3 regions of the Bacillus sp. GB_SG_008 genome follow, and region 3 is predicted to be linked to each of the others. Evidence: riboswitches for the same ligand, from Rfam matches in the RefSeq annotation. Region 3 holds a riboswitch; each other region holds the start of a gene.
What was found. A riboswitch is a leader RNA that binds a small molecule or an ion and turns the genes downstream of it on or off. The one in region 3 is predicted to bind S-adenosylmethionine.

Region 1: linked by a shared signal. The riboswitch ahead of ACTDJC_RS21495 (ABC transporter substrate-binding protein) and the one ahead of ACTDJC_RS05410 (bifunctional O-acetylhomoserine aminocarboxypropyltransferase/cysteine synthase) in region 3 are both predicted to bind S-adenosylmethionine.
Region 2: linked by a shared signal. The riboswitch ahead of ACTDJC_RS02550 (methionine biosynthesis PLP-dependent protein) and the one ahead of ACTDJC_RS05410 (bifunctional O-acetylhomoserine aminocarboxypropyltransferase/cysteine synthase) in region 3 are both predicted to bind S-adenosylmethionine.

The regions. Positions count from the first base shown of each region.
Region 1 covers NZ_JBPZSK010000014.1:26,130-32,225, reverse strand. Annotated here, with positions in the region: gene ACTDJC_RS21510 (GRP family sugar transporter) at 29-880, shown strand; gene proC (pyrroline-5-carboxylate reductase) at 1,016-1,819, shown strand; gene ACTDJC_RS21500 (aldo/keto reductase) at 1,821-2,654, shown strand; SAM riboswitch class I at 2,813-2,918, shown strand; gene ACTDJC_RS21495 (ABC transporter substrate-binding protein) at 3,067-4,707, shown strand; gene ACTDJC_RS21490 (YusW family protein) at 4,935-5,396, shown strand; gene ACTDJC_RS21485 (hypothetical protein) at 5,770-5,994, opposite strand; gene ACTDJC_RS21480 (YbjQ family protein) at 5,996-6,096, opposite strand, start outside.
Region 2 covers NZ_JBPZSK010000001.1:516,701-522,796, reverse strand. Annotated here, with positions in the region: gene metH (methionine synthase) at 1-420, opposite strand, end outside; gene ACTDJC_RS02555 (bifunctional homocysteine S-methyltransferase/methylenetetrahydrofolate reductase) at 417-2,252, opposite strand; SAM riboswitch class I at 2,326-2,436, opposite strand; SAM riboswitch class I at 2,638-2,757, shown strand; gene ACTDJC_RS02550 (methionine biosynthesis PLP-dependent protein) at 2,831-3,943, shown strand; gene metC (cystathionine beta-lyase) at 3,940-5,103, shown strand; gene ACTDJC_RS02540 (GNAT family N-acetyltransferase) at 5,233-5,679, opposite strand; gene ACTDJC_RS02535 (MBL fold metallo-hydrolase) at 5,758-6,096, opposite strand, start outside.
Region 3 covers NZ_JBPZSK010000002.1:77,712-83,807, forward strand. Annotated here, with positions in the region: gene ACTDJC_RS05405 (chloride channel protein) at 1-760, opposite strand, end outside; SAM riboswitch class I at 1,174-1,277, shown strand; gene ACTDJC_RS05410 (bifunctional O-acetylhomoserine aminocarboxypropyltransferase/cysteine synthase) at 1,370-2,665, shown strand; gene metA (homoserine O-acetyltransferase MetA) at 2,646-3,551, shown strand; gene ACTDJC_RS05420 (homoserine dehydrogenase) at 3,693-4,988, shown strand; gene thrC (threonine synthase) at 4,988-6,046, shown strand; gene thrB (homoserine kinase) at 6,043-6,096, shown strand, end outside.

The DNA.
Region 1 (6,096 bases), on a different contig from region 3:
ATTGATATAACAAGAAGGGAGTCTTGTAATGGATATTTTATTAGCACTTCTTCCTGCATTAGCATGGGGAAATATTTTATTAGTAAGTGTAAAAATGGGCGGCGGTGCATATAGCCAAACAGTAGGTATGACTATTGGCGCTCTATTCTTTGCTATAATCATGTATGCATTTACAACACCTGCATTATCTTTAACCATATTAATTGTTGGCTTTATTTCAGGTTTATTTTGGGCTTTAGGACAAGTTAATCAATTAAAAACAGTGGAAAGAATGGGTGTTTCAACAACTGTTACAATTTCAACAGGTATGCAGCTTGTAGCTACTACTATCTTTGGGGTTATCGCATTTCATGAATGGGCAACTACTACTACAATTATTCTGGGAACGATTGCAATCCTTTTAATTGTGATTGGTGTTGTTTTTACTTCTTTAGATGATAAAGAAAATGCACAGCCACCTGGACAACTAAAAAAAGGAATCGTTACTCTAATTATTTCTACCTTCGGTTACCTTGTATATGTAGTCATTATTCGTTGGTACAACGTTGATGGTTGGGCTGCTATTTTACCTCAAGCAGTTGGTATGTTCGTTGGAGCTGTTATACTAACAGCTAAACATAAACCTTTCAATAAATATGCAGTTCGTAATATCTTATCTGGTTTATTATGGGGTACAGGTAACTTATTCTTATTCCTTTCTCAACCAAAAGTTGGTGTTGCAACAAGTTTCTCGTTATCCCAAACTGGAATCATTATCTCAACATTTGGTGCAATTATCTTCTTAGGTGAAAAGAAAACAAAACGCCAAATGGTATTTATCGCACTTGGTAGTGCACTAATTATTGGCGGTGCAGTTCTTCTTGGTATGACAAAATCTTAATTATATATCCTAGTTTCGGAAATGATACTTTCTGAGACTAGGATTTTTTTACGTGCAAGTCTTTTCTTTTTACAATTATCTTTCATCAATGTTATCGTTTTGTTACTACATTTCCTACAGGAAGGATTAAAGGATATGCAAAAAAAACAACGAATTTTATTTATTGGTGCAGGCCGTATGGCTGAAGCAATATTTACTGGTCTACTTAAGACGAGTAAAGAATACATCGAAGAAATTATTGTATCCAATCGAAGCGATATAGAAAAACTTAAGCAATTAGAGCAACGATATGGCGTATCGACCACAAATGATTGGAAACAGTACATCAAAGCTGTGGATACCATCGTTTTAGCAATGCCACCAGCTGCACATGAACAGTTATTAGCGGAATTATCTCCTCTTCTAGCTCATCAGTTTGTAGTGACCGTTGCTGCTGGAATTGGCCCATCTTACTTAGAAGAAAAACTTCCTCAAGGTACACCAGTTGCCTGGATTATGCCAAATACAGCTGCGACGATCGGACAGTCTATCTCCTTATATACAATGGGACATTCCGTAAATGAAGAACAGCAAGAAACACTGCAACTTCTTTTAAAAGGCATTGGTACATCACAACTCTGCACAGAAGAAGAAATTCACCAACTAACTGCTGTTACTGGCAGTGCACCAGCCTTTCTTTACCACTTTGCTGAAGGTCTAATTGAAGCAACAAAAAGTTATGGGATTAATGAAGCAACAGCAAAACATCTTGTCATTCAAATGATTGCTGGTTCTGCTGCTATGCTCGAACAAGAACAAGATCCAGCTATGCTGCGTGAACAAGTGACAACGCCAGGTGGTTCAACTGCAGAAGGTCTAAAAGTTTTATATGAGTATAATTTCTCAAAGGTCATTCACCAAGCAATTGAAGCAACAAATAAAAAAGCGAGGGGTAATTAACATGAAATTAACGAGCTTACAAGATTGCACAACTTTACATAACGGTGTGAAAATGCCATGGTTTGGTTTAGGTGTCTTTAAAGTAGAAGACGGCTCAGAGGTTATTGATTCTGTAAAAGCAGCTATCAAGAACGGATACCGTAGCATTGATACAGCGGCTATATATAAAAATGAAGAAGGTGTTGGACAAGCAATTCAAGAATCCGGTATTCCACGCGAAGAACTATTCATTACATCAAAAGTATGGAATAGCGACCAAGGCTATGAATCTACACTACAAGCGTTCGAAACAAGTCTACAAAAGCTTGGCTTAGAGTACTTAGATTTATACTTAGTACATTGGCCTGTAAAAGGTAAATATAAAGAGACGTGGAAAGCATTAGAAAAGCTTTATAAAGACGGTCGTGTTCGTTCTATTGGTGTTAGTAACTTCCAAGTCCACCATTTACAAGACGTACTAGAAGATGCGGAAATTAGACCAATGATTAACCAAGTAGAATATCACCCACGCTTAACTCAAGAAGAACTGCATACTTTTTGTAAAGAGCATGGCATTCAATTAGAAGCATGGTCACCATTAATGCAAGGTCAGCTTCTTAATCATCCAACTTTACAAGAAATTGCAGCAAAGTATAATAAATCTACTGCCCAAGTAATCCTGCGTTGGGATTTGCAAAATGAGGTTGTTACGATTCCAAAATCCGTAAAGGAGCATCGTATTATTGAAAATGCAGATATCTTTGACTTTGAATTAACTGCTGAAGATATGAAAGCAATTCAATCTCTGAATGAGAATCACCGTGTTGGGCCGGACCCAGATAATTTTAATTTTTAATGCATGAGAACATCAAGTATATACTTGATGTTCTTTCGTCTCCAAAAACTGAAAATTACGAATTTTACCTTACCTAATTGACACTCCATTCATTCTAATGGTAAGATTTCGAATAGTTAAAGAAATAAAAAATTAATACTTGTCTATTATGTTTACTCATTGTATCAAGAGAGGTTGAGGGACTGGCCCTGTGAAACCTCGGCAACAGGTTCGCTTGCGAATACTGTGCCACTTCCTGCAAGCATTTTGCTTGAAAGATAGAATGAGGGACTTTGTTTATAAATGTGCGCACGTTATAAACACTTAAATCCCTCTTTTTTTATATGAAAAGAGGGATTTTTATTTTCCCTCATAATTGTTGGCCAACAAAATATTAAGACAAAGTAGACAAACAATTTAGGGAGGAACTAAAATGAAAAAGAAATTTATACCTGCTGTCGCATCTGTTTTAGGGGCAAGCTTATTATTAACGGGATGCGGTAGCTACAAAGATAATGCAAGTACCGCAAAAGCAAAAGATAAAGTACCTGATAAACAAATCCTAAACTTAGCATCTGCTACTGAAATTCGTACGATGGATTCAGCACGTGCAACAGATACCGATTCTGGGCAAGTAATGAGAAACGTATTTGAAGGCTTATACAATCTTGGAGAAGGTAATAAACCAGTTCCTGGCGTAGCAAAATCTCATGATGTTAGTGCAGATAAAACAAAATATACGTTCCATTTACGAGATTCTAAGTGGTCAAATGGGACACCTGTTACAGCGAAAGATTTCGTATTCGCTTGGCGACATGCTGTTGATCCTGCCACAACTTCTGAATATGCATTTTTATTCTTTGATATTAAAAATGCGCAAAAGATTAACAACAAAGAACTTTCACCTGATCAACTTGGTGTAAAAGCAATTGACGATAAAACATTAGAAGTGGAATTAGATCGCCCTGTTCCCTACTTCATTAGCCTAACTGCGTTTCCGACATTCTTACCAATTAATGAAGAATTCTTTAAATCACAAGGCGATAAATACGCTTTAGAATCAAATACATTAATTTATAACGGTGCCTTTACATTAGAGAATTGGAAACATGAACAAAGCTTCCAATTCAAGAAGAATCCAAACTATTGGGATAAAGATGTTGTGAAACTAGAAGAAGTTAATTTTAATATTGTGAAAGAGAAATCCACAGAAGTAAATTTATATGAATCAAAACAACTGGATCGTGTTGTTCTAACATCTGATTTAGTTGATAAATACCGTAAAGATTCTAATTTTAAAGAACGCCCAGCTGTCGGCGTACAATTTTTACGCATGAACGAAAAAAATAAAGTGTTACAAAATGTAAATGCTCGTCAAGCAATTGATAAGTCTATTGATAGAAAATCCTTCGTAAATGTTCTATTGAATGACGGCTCTCTTCCTGCTTACTCACTTATTCCAAAGAACTTTGTAAAGGGGCCAAGTGGAAAAGACTTCCGTACTGAAAATGGAGACTTAACAAAGGAAAATACTAAAGAAGCACAAAAGTTATGGAAACAAGCAAAACAAGAACTCGGATCGGATAAAATTACACTAGAACTTTTAACAAACGATACGGATTTATCAAAGAAAACAGGGGCGTATTTAAAAGAGCAGCTTGAGAAAAACTTAGAAGGTTTAACCGTTACACTAAAACCACAGCCTCGTAAACAACAAGTAACGTTATTATTACAAGGCAATTACGAAATTGGTATAGACGGCTGGAGCCCAGACTTTGCTGATCCAATTACATTCTTAGAATTGTTCACAACTGGTAATCCATACAACTTGGATCATTATTCAAATAAAGAATTTGACGATTTAATTCAAAAAGCAAAAACAGACCTTGCTGGTGACGAAAAAGCACGCTGGGAAGCTTTAAAACAAGCAGAAAAAATCTTATTTAAAGATGCAGTAATCTCACCTCTATATCAAAACGGGAAATCTTATTTACAGCGCTCTTATGTAAAAGGTATCGTTGAAGTTGATTTCGCGGGCCCATTAAACTTCAAATGGGCAAGAATTGAGAAGTAACATAAAAAGGGTATCCCCTCAAAGGATACCTTTTTCTTTATCCTTCATTTCCTCTTACTACAGTTTGATTTTTCTTCAATGATATAGATATCTTATATCCGACCACAGCAATTATCCTTTGTCTTTTTAATTTACTTTCAATATTGTAAAAAACAATTTTTTTCTCTTACATAAAAAGATAAAAATTGGAAAAACTTTTATTGAAAAATAATAAGGAGGCATACAACATGAGAATCTTATTTTCAATCCTTTTAGCATTCATGCTAGTACCTGCAATGACAGGATGTACAACAACAAAACAGGATACAACTACTAATAAGAAAACGACAGAGGGAACAAAAGATGCAGTAAATCAAGATTTAAAGTTAAGTTTTAATGAATTCAATTTAAAGGCAACTTATCAAGATACAAAGAAAGACTACGAAGCAGAATATAAACAGAAAAAAGCAACTGACAAACCAGAAGCAAAAGTAGACGATAGTAAAACAAATGAAAGGTTGGCTGGAGATGAAGCAATGAATAAATTGGCTCCACTCTTACAACAGCTTAAATTCGATAAGGACACAAAAGACCAAGATGTCGTTGATCAAGTAGTAGATGTATTCCAACTCGATAAAGATTATCAAAAATTCGACTTAAAAGTTGTCTTTACAGATGGAACGAAAAAAGAATATAAAATGCCAAAATAAAGTGAAACTTCCTTCTGGGAACGATTTTTTCCCAGAAGGTTAGTTAAACCAATCAGGCTTTTACGGGCGGTTACTCCTATATACTCTTCATTTCCCTTAAATCTTAATCTGAGGAGTTACTGCACGTTAATAAGGTAAACAAAAGCAAAGCAGCTCTTTTAGCTTCCGTCTAAAAGAGCTGCTTTTATATAGTGAAAGTTATTTCTATTGATTCCATATAACAATAAAGTGAAACTTCCCTCAGTGAGTGCTTTTTTCACTGAGGGTTAGTTGAACCAATCGGGCTTTTACGGGCAGTTATCCCCCACCTATCTTCCTCGCTTCTCTCTCAATCTTGAGGTGGGGGTCTTACTGCCCGTTAATGCGGGATAAACTAACATTTTTTATGAAACCTTTTTCCGTTCATTTCGTTATAGTATACTTCATATTTCTCTCTCGTAATTGGATCAAAATATATTTCCCCTGTAAACAAATACCCATTTGGTACTTCTGTGCCATGATTATCTTGTAATCTTTTATCTTTTCTTTTAGCAATCATTAAAATAATAAGAAAAATAATCACCTGTACACAGAAATATATGAAAATGCCTTTCCACATACTATTCAACCGTTTCTACAATAACAGCTGTACCATATGCTACAATTTCACTCATATTATGACTAAGACTGCCTGAATCAAAACGAACCATAATAATTGCAT
Region 2 (6,096 bases), on a different contig from region 3:
TGTATATGCCTCAATAAGCCCTTCAAACGTCACCCCACCCGTAACGCTAATCGCTTTTGTCGTTGGCCCCATCGCACCTGCTACATATACTTCTTTACCGCTCTCTATTACAGCTCGTTTCGCTAATTGAGCTGCCTTTTCATTTAACTCCTCATCTAAGTGAGAGAGATTATAATCACTTAGTACAATGTTCGTTGCACCAAATGTATTCGTTTCAATAATATCTGCTCCTGCTTCGATATACTCTTTATGAATATGTATAATAACATCTGGGCGTGTTTTTACTAAATATTCATTACAGCCTTCATACTCTTCGCCGCCAAAATCTGCAGCTGAAAGGTCTTCTTGTTGAATCATCGTTCCCATTGCACCGTCTAAAATTAAAATTTCTTGCTGCAATCTTTCCTCGATTGGTCTCATACATTTATTCCTTCTTTCTGCTCTTTCTTCGCTTGAATATACCTAACAAGCGCTTCTGTCACTTCGTACTTTAAAAATGGTGTAATTAAATAAATACCGTTAAATAATTCCATCGCAACATCAATTAACTCTTGAGATATAAAAATTCCTTCTGCCACTGCTTCTTCTGACGTTCTATGCCCGTCCATACGTCTTCTCACTTCTTCTGGAAGAGTAATACCTGGTACTTCAAAATGTAGAAAATCTGCATTTCGTTTACTTACAAGTGGCATAATGCCAATAAAAATTGGCTGCTCAATATGCTTCGTTGCTTCATATACGTTTCGAATGACTGCCGCATCATAAATGGGCTGCGTTAAAAAATACTCGGCACCAGCTGCAATTTTTTTCTCCATACGTTTTACAGCTGCTTCTATATGCCTTACATTCGGATTAAAGGCTCCACCTACTGAAAAATGAGTAGCTGCTCCAATTGATTTCCCTAAAATAGAACGCCCATTGTTCATTTCTTTAATCATTTTAATGAGCTCTACAGAAGAAAGGTCATATACAGATGTTGCACCTGGAAAATCACCAACACGTGCTGGATCCCCTGTTAATGCCAATACTTCCTCCATACCGAGCGCTGCTAATCCAAGTAAATGAGACTGCAGCCCGATTACATTATGATCACGGCACGTTAAATGGGTCAGTACAGGAATATCATGCTTTGTTAATAACGCACCCATCGCCATATTTGATACACGAGGTGATGCTAAAGAATTATCTGCTAACGTAATAGCATCTGCTCCCGCACGCTTCAACGCTTTTGCTCCTTCAAAAAAACGCTGCGTATCCAAAGTTTTTGGCGGATCAAGCTCAACAATCACTGTCGTTTCTTTCTTCGCTTTTTCTGCTAATGTAATTCGATCCACTGTATTTACACGCTTCGTTGCTATTACTTCTGCACGCTTTACAACTTCTTTAGCTGTTACAGGACGCTCATTTTCAAGTGCCCGCTTCATTGCTTCGATATGAGCAGGGGTTGTACCGCAACAACCACCAAGTAACCTAACTCCTTGCTTAATAAATTCTGGCGCCATCTCTTCAAAATAAGCAGGGCTTCCTTCATATACATAACGACCTTCTACATATTTAGGAAGACCGGCATTTGGATATGCAGATAAATAACCATATTCAGGAATTGCTATTGTTTTAAAAGATTCGATCATATGAAGCGGCCCTAATTGACAATTTAATCCGACCACATTTGCACCATACTCTATAAGCCGCTTCAATACACCATCTACACTATTTCCATTTTGAGTTGTACCAGCTTCGTGAAGAGCAAGCTGTGCAATAAGAGGGACGTTTGTTTGCTTTCGTAATACTTTCACTGCATGAAGCAATTCAAATTCATCATAAAAGGTTTCTAATAATAGCCCATCAACATTTTCCTCTAGTAAGGCATTTGCTTGCTCTAAGAGCATAAATTCTCGTTCCATATCAGTCGTTGTAACTGCTCCAATGTGTTTCATACCACCGATTGTTCCAACAATTGCATTCTTTTCTGTCACAGCTGCTTTTGCATGTCTTACAGCGGCACGATTAATTTTTCTTACGCGATCCTCCAATCCATACATGCGAAGTTTTCCTTCATTTGCTCCGTATGTATTTGTTTGAATAACATCTGCTCCGGCTGCAACATATTGTTTATGAATCGAAATAATCCGCTCCGGTTCAGATAAATTCAACTCTTCAAAGCAGCTTTGTAAACCATGAGAGTGCAACAATGTTCCCATTGCCCCGTCCCCAATAACAATTCCTCTTTGCAATAAATCTAGTAATTTCACATATCTCCCTCTCTTCTTTCTAATATAAAAAACCCCCTCTTCTCAATGAAGAGGGGGACAGCATTTCATCCTCCTCTCATCATTCAGAACAATTTGTTCTGCAGGTCTTAGCACCGTCTCAAACATGTTGTTTGAAGGTTGCTGGGTTTCACAGGGCCTTTCCCTCCACCACTCTTGATAAGAGTTTCATTCTATTGTGAATGCTAAAAGTAAACATCATCCGTTCACTCATTAACAATCTTTGTTAATTTTTTCATTAATTTAGCATGTTAAAGTGAGAAAGTCAACGAAAATAAAGAAAAATAAAATTATTCAAAATATACTTGCGCTTCTTTCTAAATTTGTTGTAAAGTAAAAAACATAATAAAAAACTTCATATTTCGAATTCTTATCGAGAGAGGTAGAGGGACTGGCCCATTGACGCCTCAGCAACCATTAACAAGCTTTTTATTTGTTAATAAGGTGCTAATTCCAGCAAATTGAGAACTGATTTGACAGATAAGAAGAAGACTATATTCGTCATATATAAGCCTTCTTCTTAGAAGGCTTTTTTATTTTGTATAAGGAGGAATTCTATTATGTCTACAATTGAAACGAAGCTTGCCCAAATTGGAAATCGCAGTGAAACAACAACAGGAACAGTCAATCCACCCGTTTACTTCTCCACTGCGTACCGCCACGAAGGAATTGGAAAGTCAACAGGGTTTGATTATTCCCGAACAGGAAACCCAACACGTCTTCTATTAGAGCGCGCAATCGCTGACTTAGAGCAAGGAGAGCAAGGCTATGCCTGTAGCTCAGGAATGGCTGCTGTTCTTCTTGTCCTTTCACTATTCCGGTCTGGTGACGAACTTATTGTCTCTGAAGATCTATACGGCGGAACATATCGTTTATTTACAGAGCACGAACAAAAATGGGATGTGCGATGTAGATACGTAGATACGCAGCATATACAAGAAATTGAAAAAGCAATTTCACCAAATACAAAAGCAATTTTCATCGAAACACCAACAAACCCGCTTATGCAAGTAACGGACATCGCAGCAGTTGCTACCGTTGCAAAACGGCACAACTTGCTTCTTATTGTTGATAACACATTCTACACGCCGTATTTACAACAACCAATAACAACTGGAGCGGACATTGTCCTGCATAGTGCTACAAAATATTTAGGAGGTCATAACGATGTGTTAAGCGGACTTGTCGTTGCTAAAGGTGCAAAACTATGCGAGGAACTTGCCCACTATCATAATGCATCTGGAGCTGTGTTAAGCCCATTTGATTCTTGGCTTTTAATACGCGGCATGAAAACATTAGCACTGCGCATGAAGCAGCATGAAGAAAACGCAAAAGCAATTGTTGCCTATTTACAAGGGGAAGAATCTATAACCGATGTGTTTTATCCGGGAAAAGGCGGTATGATCTCTTTTAAACTGAAAAAAGAAGCATGGATTGATCCATTCTTACAATCTCTGTCTCTTATTACGTTTGCAGAAAGCCTTGGCGGCGTAGAAAGCTTCATTACATACCCAGCAACACAAACGCATGCCGATATACCAGAAGACATTCGCACTGCCCGCGGCGTTTGTAATCGTCTGCTCCGCTTCTCTGTAGGAATTGAGAATCAAGATGATTTAATTCAAGACTTACAGCAAGCACTTAAACAAGTAAAAGAAGGAGTGAGAATATGAGTTATTCACTAGATACGCTTTTACTTCATAATCGTTTTAAGCATGACAAACAAACAGGAGCTGTCAATGTTCCTGTTTATAACACATCCACATTTCATCAATTTGATGTAGATGCATTTGGAAAATATGATTATAGTCGCTCTGGAAATCCAACGCGCGAAGCTCTCGAGGAAATAATTGCTTTACTAGAAGGCGGGAGCAAAGGGTTTGCGTTCTCATCTGGCATGGCTGCTATTTCAACAGCTTTTCTTCTTTTATCACAAGGAGACCATGTTCTTATTTCTGAAGACGTATACGGAGGTACATATCGAATTGTAACTGAAGTTCTCTCTCGATACGGCGTTTCTCACACATTCGTTGACATGACAAATTTAGAAGAAGTAGAACGCACTATTCAGCCGAATACAAAAGTTTTTTATGTTGAAACACCATCAAATCCATTATTAAAAGTGACAGATATTAAAGCTGTTTGTGAGCTTGCCAAATCTGTTGGAGCGCTCACTTTTGTTGATAATACATTTTTAACACCACTATTTCAACAACCGTTAGAACTTGGGGCTGATATTGTTCTCCATAGTGCAACAAAATTCCTTGCAGGTCATAGCGATGTTACCGCCGGATTGGCAGTCGTAAAAGATGAAGAACTTGCAAAGAAAGTTGGCTTTTTACAAAATTCTTTTGGAGCTATATTAGGACCGCAAGATTGTTCCCTCGTCCTTCGCGGCTTAAAAACATTGCACGTTCGCTTAGAGCACTCTTCACGAAGCGCTGAAAAAATTGCCTGCTATTTGCAAGGGCATCCAAAAATTAAAGATATCTACTATCCTGGATTACTGTCCCACGCCGGATATGAAACACAGCACGCTCAGGCAAAATCAGCAGGAGCTGTCCTTTCCTTTACACTAGAATCTGAACATGCATTACGCCAATTTCTAGCACATATTCAGCTTCCCGTATTCGCTGTTAGTTTAGGAGCTGTTGAATCGATTCTTTCGTATCCAGCAAAAATGTCACACGCTGCGATGTCACAAGCAGAACGTGAAAAACGAGGGATTTCAAATTCACTGCTACGCTTATCTGTTGGATTAGAAAACGCAGACGATTTAATTGCGGACTTTGAGCATGCGCTTACGTATGTAGAAGAGGTCGTTATCTCTTAAAAAAGGTTAAATCTGGTCATGCATAGAAGCGATTTATAGGTAGAAAATAATTATAGACTCAAAACAAATACTTTCCGTTAGGAGAAATAAGAGAGCTAGATGAAGAAAATTCATTTAGCTTTAAATCTATTAAACGGATAATTTCATTAAAATTTGTGTTTCTTTAAAACCTAATCTTTTATATAATTCTTTCGCCGTATTCGATGCAAATACATTTAAACCTATTTCTTCATAGCCCTTTAATTTTAACTCCTCAATTCCGTGCTGGATAAGTATCTTAGATAGTCCTTTTCCACGATATTCAGGTAAGACAAATAAATCATAGATAAATCCATGGATTGCATCTGTAAAGTAATCTCTATTTTGACCAAGAAGAATCCATCCTTGTATTTGATCCTCTTCTTTGGCTACTAGATAATATCCCCCTTTTTCCAGTATAGCGGTAAACATTGCATATACCTTTTCTTTCGAAGGGTTAACTGTCTTACCAGTACTTTCATATACCCCAGCTGCAGAATGCTTTAAAATAACGCTCACATCTTGATTATTAGCTTTTAGAATTGGAAGTGACATCATATATTCTTTCTCTCCCATCACCAGTAAAATAAGTTTCCATAGAGATTTCCTTTTGATGTAGCCATGTATTTTGCCCCTCTACACTTCAATCTGCATCGTATCGTAAGCAAACGTTATATTCATACCTTCTGCCCGCAATTCAGCTTCGATTTCTTTCAGTTCGTCATATCCAAGATTATCTACTTCTTCAATGTGCGTAATGATTGTATGTTTTGCTTGTAATTGCTTCGCTACTTCTAGCGTATCTTCAAACGTCGCCTCGCGTATACGTTCAATAAAAGCACGGTCTCTTATTTGCTCTTTCTTCTTCCAATCAAACTCGACGATTCCCATCGGCAAAATAGCTACATCTAAATTACCAATTAGGTGAGCGGGTGGTTCCCATTTATATAATTCATCCATTGCAATCAATACCCG
Region 3 (6,096 bases):
CTATTTTTTCTAATATATGTTCGAATTGGAAATAACAGTATCCCACCCCAACACCTATAAAAATAAGAGGGAGAAAGGCAATCCATTCATGGAGTGCAAAAGATCCTTCTCCGAAATTAACAATAAAGGATCCTCGATTATCGAACTGACTGAGAAATAAATAAACAGTAAAACCAGCAAAAGTAGTAGCGAGATATACAATAGTCTTTTTCCCTTTAAAATTTTCAGTGAGTTGTGTATCCTCATGTTCTCTTGGAGCTAAATAACCGAATAGTGGTGCATTAAAAATAACACTTAAAGCAGCGCCAATCCCAAATTCTGTTAGTTCGTGCATTCCTTTTAAAGTAAATTTAAAGCGATCACCAACCCACGTACAAAGCCCACCTATAATCCCAACAAGTGCTGCTTCCGGTCCTAAGCTTGCGCCAAATACTAAAACAATAATAGCTGTTAACGTAGCTTTATGCACAAAATGGTACTCGATTCTACCTGTTTTCTGATATTCAGCCATGGTCTCTGGCATTAAACGAGGATATGTACCGAAATACTTCTGTGTCAGTCCGACAAGAACACCACCAATTACTGTTACACAAATTGTGTAATAAGAGGGTGATCCTAATTCTTTAGGTAAATATTCCCAAATAAACTGGATTCCAACATTTGTGATAACTAAAAATAACCAGACTATAGCACCAACTATAGCACCTAGAAATATACCGTACATGATGAGTAAATAGTGCATGTTTCTCCTAGTAGCCATTTTTTATGCCTCCTTTATGTTACATCCTATTATGAAAAAGTTAGAGATTCTGATACGAAAATAATTGGATAACTCATTCAATATGAATATTATCTTTTTTAAAGAGCTACTTATTCAAAGTATATTACAAAAATCAGCATCATTATTGTATGAAACCCTGAACTAGTCATAATTTTAATCATGTTTATACATATATTTTGATGCTTGCTAAAATTAAGTATAACTCTTTAATTTTACATAGTAAGTAAAGTTTTTGAAACGTTTTTTTTGTTTTTAGTATAGAATATCAATGTTTTTTTAATATAATTTAAAGTTTGAGAATGAACAAACGGATTGTTGTTATTTTTACAAAGATTCAGAAAAATAATTGACACTAGGAAATATTTGCTATAAAATCAACGGTAATTGCATAAGTCTTATCAAGAATAGGTGGAGGGACCGGGCCCTACGAAACCTTGGCAACAGCCGTAAAACGGAATTGTGCCAAATCCTGCAGGTATTTCCTGAACGATAAGAAAGGCGACATGTCGAGCGTTTATCTAAGCTGCTTCTTTCTTATTTAGGAAAGAAGCAGCTTTTTTTATGTTAAGAAAGAAAGGGGATTGAGGAATGAGTGATACAAGGGGAAAAGGCACAATTTGTGTACAAGGTGGTTATACGCCGAAAAATGGTGAACCGCGTGTTTTGCCGCTTTATCAAAGTACGACGTATAAATACGATACATCTGACGATTTAGCAGCTCTTTTTAATTTAGAGGCAGAAGGTTATATTTATACCCGTATTGGTAACCCAACGCTTGCGGCGTTTGAGCAGAAACTGACGGAGTTAGAAGGCGGAGTTGGTGCGGTTGCAACTGCATCTGGGCAGGCTGCAATTATGTTAGCGGTATTAAATATTTGCGGCAGCGGCGATCACCTACTTTGCTCATCAACAGTATACGGCGGTACATTTAATCTATTTGCAGTTAGTCTGCGGAAACTTGGCATTGAGGTTACCTTCTTTAATCCAAATTTAGCCGCTGATGAAATTGTTGCTCTCGCAAATGAGAAAACAAAGCTTGTGTATGCAGAATCGCTTGGAAATCCAGCGATGAATGTTCTTAATTTTAAAGAGCTTTCTGATGCAGCAAAAGAGCTTGAGGTGCCATTTATCGTCGACAATACGTTAGCGACGCCGTATTTATGTCATGCATTTGAACATGGTGCAAACATTGTCGTTCATTCTACAACGAAATATATTGATGGTCATGCAAGTTCACTTGGCGGTATTGTCATTGATGGCGGTAATTTCGATTGGAGCAAGTTTCCTGAATTTGTTGAACCAGATCCAAGTTATCATGGTGTGAGTTACGTCCAAAGATTTGGGCAGGCGGCATACATTGTGAAAGCTCGTGTACAGTTATTAAGAGACTATGGAAATTGTATGAGTCCATTCAATGCGTATGTAAGCAATATTGGCTTAGAAACATTGCATCTTCGTATGGAGCGTCATAGTCAAAATGCACTAGCTGTTGCACAGTGGCTATCTCAGCATGAACGCGTTGAGTGGGTCAATTATCCAGGACTTCAAGGTAATGAAAATTATGCATTGGCACAAAAATATTTACCGAAAGGTGCGAGCGGTGTTTTAACGTTTGGAGTAAAAGGCGGTATTGAATCCGCTAAGCAGTTTATTGCAAATGTGAAGCTCGCAGCATTGGTGACGCACGTGGCAGATGCAAGAACTTGTGTGATTCATCCTGCAAGCACGACGCATCGTCAGCTTACTGAAGAGCAGCAGCATCTGGCCGGTGTAACGCCTGATTTAATTCGGTTATCGGTTGGTATTGAAGATGCGGCGGATATTATTGCTGATTTAGCAGAAGCCCTTTCTGGAGGAAAACAGTATGCCGATCATCGTTGCTAAAGATTTACCCGCTCGTAAAGTATTACAAAATGAAAATATTTTCGTGATGACGAAAGAACGAGCAGAAACACAAGATATCCGTGCTTTGAAGATTGCTATTTTAAATTTAATGCCAACAAAGCAAGAAACTGAAACGCAGTTGCTTCGTTTAATTGGAAATACACCGCTTCAGCTCGATGTACATTTACTGCATATGGAATCTCATACATCAAGAAATGTGGCGCAGGAGCATTTAACAAGCTTCTATAAAACATTTCGGGATATTGAAGGGGAAAAATTTGACGGACTGATTATTACTGGCGCTCCGGTTGAAACACTTCCTTTTGAAGAGGTAGATTATTGGGAAGAATTGAAGCAAATTATGGACTATTCGAAGAAGCATGTTACATCGACGCTTCACGTTTGTTGGGGGGCACAAGCGGGGTTGTATTATCACTATGGTGTTCCGAAACATCCGCTTCAGCAAAAGATGTTTGGTGTGTTTGAGCATGAAGTGAAGCAGGAGCATGTGAAATTGTTACGCGGTTTTGATGAAAGCTTTTTTGCACCGCATTCTCGTCATACAGAAGTCCGTGCATCGGATATTCAAAAAGTGCAGGAACTTGATATGTTAGCGACATCTGAAGAAGCTGGTGTTCATCTCGTTATGAGTAAAGACGAAAAGCATATTTTTGTTCTTGGCCATAGTGAATACAGCTGCGAGACGTTAAAGCAAGAATATGAGCGTGATCAACAAAAGGGGCTCGATATTGCTATTCCAAAAAACTATTTTAGGCATGACAATCCATTGGAAAAGCCAGTGGTAAAATGGCGTAGCCATGGGAATCTACTATTTTCAAATTGGCTAAATTACTATGTATATCAAGAAACCCCTTATATTTTGTAAAGGAAACTATACAACACTTGGTAGCGTTTTCTTTGTAAGGAGTGCCTTTTATTATTCGGAATGTTCCAAATATATTGTTTTTTTGAATTTTACCTTATATAATGGCACCTAAATACAATTTTTAGAGGGGTGGACAATATTATGAACGAAATTCGAGTCGGCTTATTAGGTCTTGGAACTGTAGGAAGCGGTGTGGTGCGTATTATTGAAGATCATCAAGATCGTTTAGCGCATCAAATCGGTTGTCCTGTCAAAGTAGCAAAGGTGTTAGTACAAAACATAGAAAAAGAACGTGAGGTCCAATTAACCCCTACATTGTTAACGAAAAATCCAGATGAAATTATAAATAATCCAGATGTTGATGTTGTTATTGAGGTGATGGGCGGTGTAGAAGATGCGAAAGCATATATTTTACAAGCGCTGCAAAACGGAAAGCATGTTGTAACAGCAAATAAAGATTTAATGGCACTTCACGGTGCAGAACTTCTTACTGTGGCAAAAGCAAATCAAGCTGATTTGTTTTATGAAGCGAGTGTAGCAGGCGGTATTCCGATTTTGCGAAGCATTGTGGAAGGTCTCTCTTCTGATCGGATTACGAAAATGATGGGGATTGTGAACGGAACAACGAATTTTATTTTGACAAAAATGTCTGACGAAGGGAGAGCATACGAAGACGTGTTAAATGAAGCACAGCAACTGGGATTTGCAGAAGCAGATCCAACATCGGACGTTGAAGGGTTAGATGCGGCTCGAAAGATGACGATCTTAGCGACACTAGGCTTTTCTACAAATGTAGAACTTCATGATGTGAATGTAAAAGGGATTACATCCATTACGGAGGAGGATATTACATATAGTAAGAGCTTAGGCTATACAATTAAGTTAATCGGCGTAGCGAAGCGTGATGGTGAGAAGTTAGAGGTGACAGTAGAACCAACACTGCTGCCAAATGCGCACCCGCTTGCAGCTGTTCAAAATGAATATAATGCCGTATATGTATACGGCGAAGCGGTAGGAGAAACAATGTTTTACGGACCAGGTGCAGGAAGTTTACCAACAGCAACAGCTGTTGTATCTGACTTAGTTGCAGTTATGAAAAATGTACGCCTCGGTGTAACAGGGAATAGTGCTGTGACTCCGCAATATGAGAAAGTGTTAAAAGAGGAAGACGAAATTTATGTGAAGAAGTTTCTACGCCTTCATGTGAAAGATGAGGTAGGTGTGTTTGCAAAAATTACATCTCTGTTCTCTGAACGCGGTGTAAGCTTCGAAAAGATTATTCAAATGCCATTACAAGAGAAAGGAGCGGCTGAGATTGTCATCGTTACACATCGCGCATCCCTTGCAGATTATGCGTATATTTTAGAAACGCTAGAAACGTATGAAGAAGTGGCTTGCGTGAAAGCGAATTACCGTATTGAAGGAGATGCTCGCTAATGTGGAACGGACTACTTGCTGCTTATAAAGAATATTTACCGATTACTAATCAGACGCCGGCCCTTTCGTTATCAGAAGGAAATACACCACTTGTTTTATTAGAAAACCTTTCAGAAAAATGGGGTGTTTCTGTTTATGCGAAAGTAGAAGGGGCAAACCCGACTGGTTCCTTTAAAGATCGCGGGATGGTTATGGCAGTAGCGAAGGCAAAGGAAGCTGGCAGCAAAACGGTTATTTGTGCTTCAACAGGAAATACATCTGCGTCTGCGGCTGCTTATGCAGCGCGCGCAGGTTTATCTTGTATTGTTATGATTCCGAACGGAAAAATTGCATACGGTAAGTTGGCTCAGGCAGTGATGTACGGAGCTGAGATTATTAGTATTGACGGGAACTTTGACCATGCTCTGCAAATGGTGCGGAAGCTGAGCGACTCATCGCCCATTACACTTGTGAATTCAGTGAATCCGTATCGCATTGAAGGGCAAAAAACAGCAGCATTTGAAATTTGTGATGCACTTGGAAAAGCGCCTGATATTTTAGCCATTCCAGTTGGGAATGCGGGCAATATTACAGCATACTGGAAAGGGTTTACAGAGTATAACGAAAAGCATAGTACGGGTTTACCGGAAATGCGCGGCTTTGAAGCGGAAGGAGCGGCAGCGATTGTACGCGGATATAAAATTGAAGATCCTGAGACAGTTGCCACTGCAATACGCATCGGTAACCCTGCAAGCTGGGATAAAGCCGTTGCAGCTGCCCGTGATTCAAATGGAAAAATTGATGAGGTAACAGATGCAGAAATTCTTCAGGCATATGAATGGCTTGCTAAGTATGAAGGGATTTTTGCAGAGCCTGCTTCTTGTGCGTCGCTTGCTGGTATTTATAAGCAAGTACAAACAGGAAAAATAACAAAGGGAAGTAAAATTGTTGCTGTTTTAACAGGAAATGGTTTAAAAGATCCTAATATTGCAATTGATACGAAAAAAATTCAGCCGCTTGTTTTGCCAAATGATGAAAAGGTTGTGTTTGAACACATTCAAGGAGCTGTCCTGCGATGAAGGCAGCTCCCATGTTTACAATTCGTGTGCCTGCCAGTACAGCAAATCTT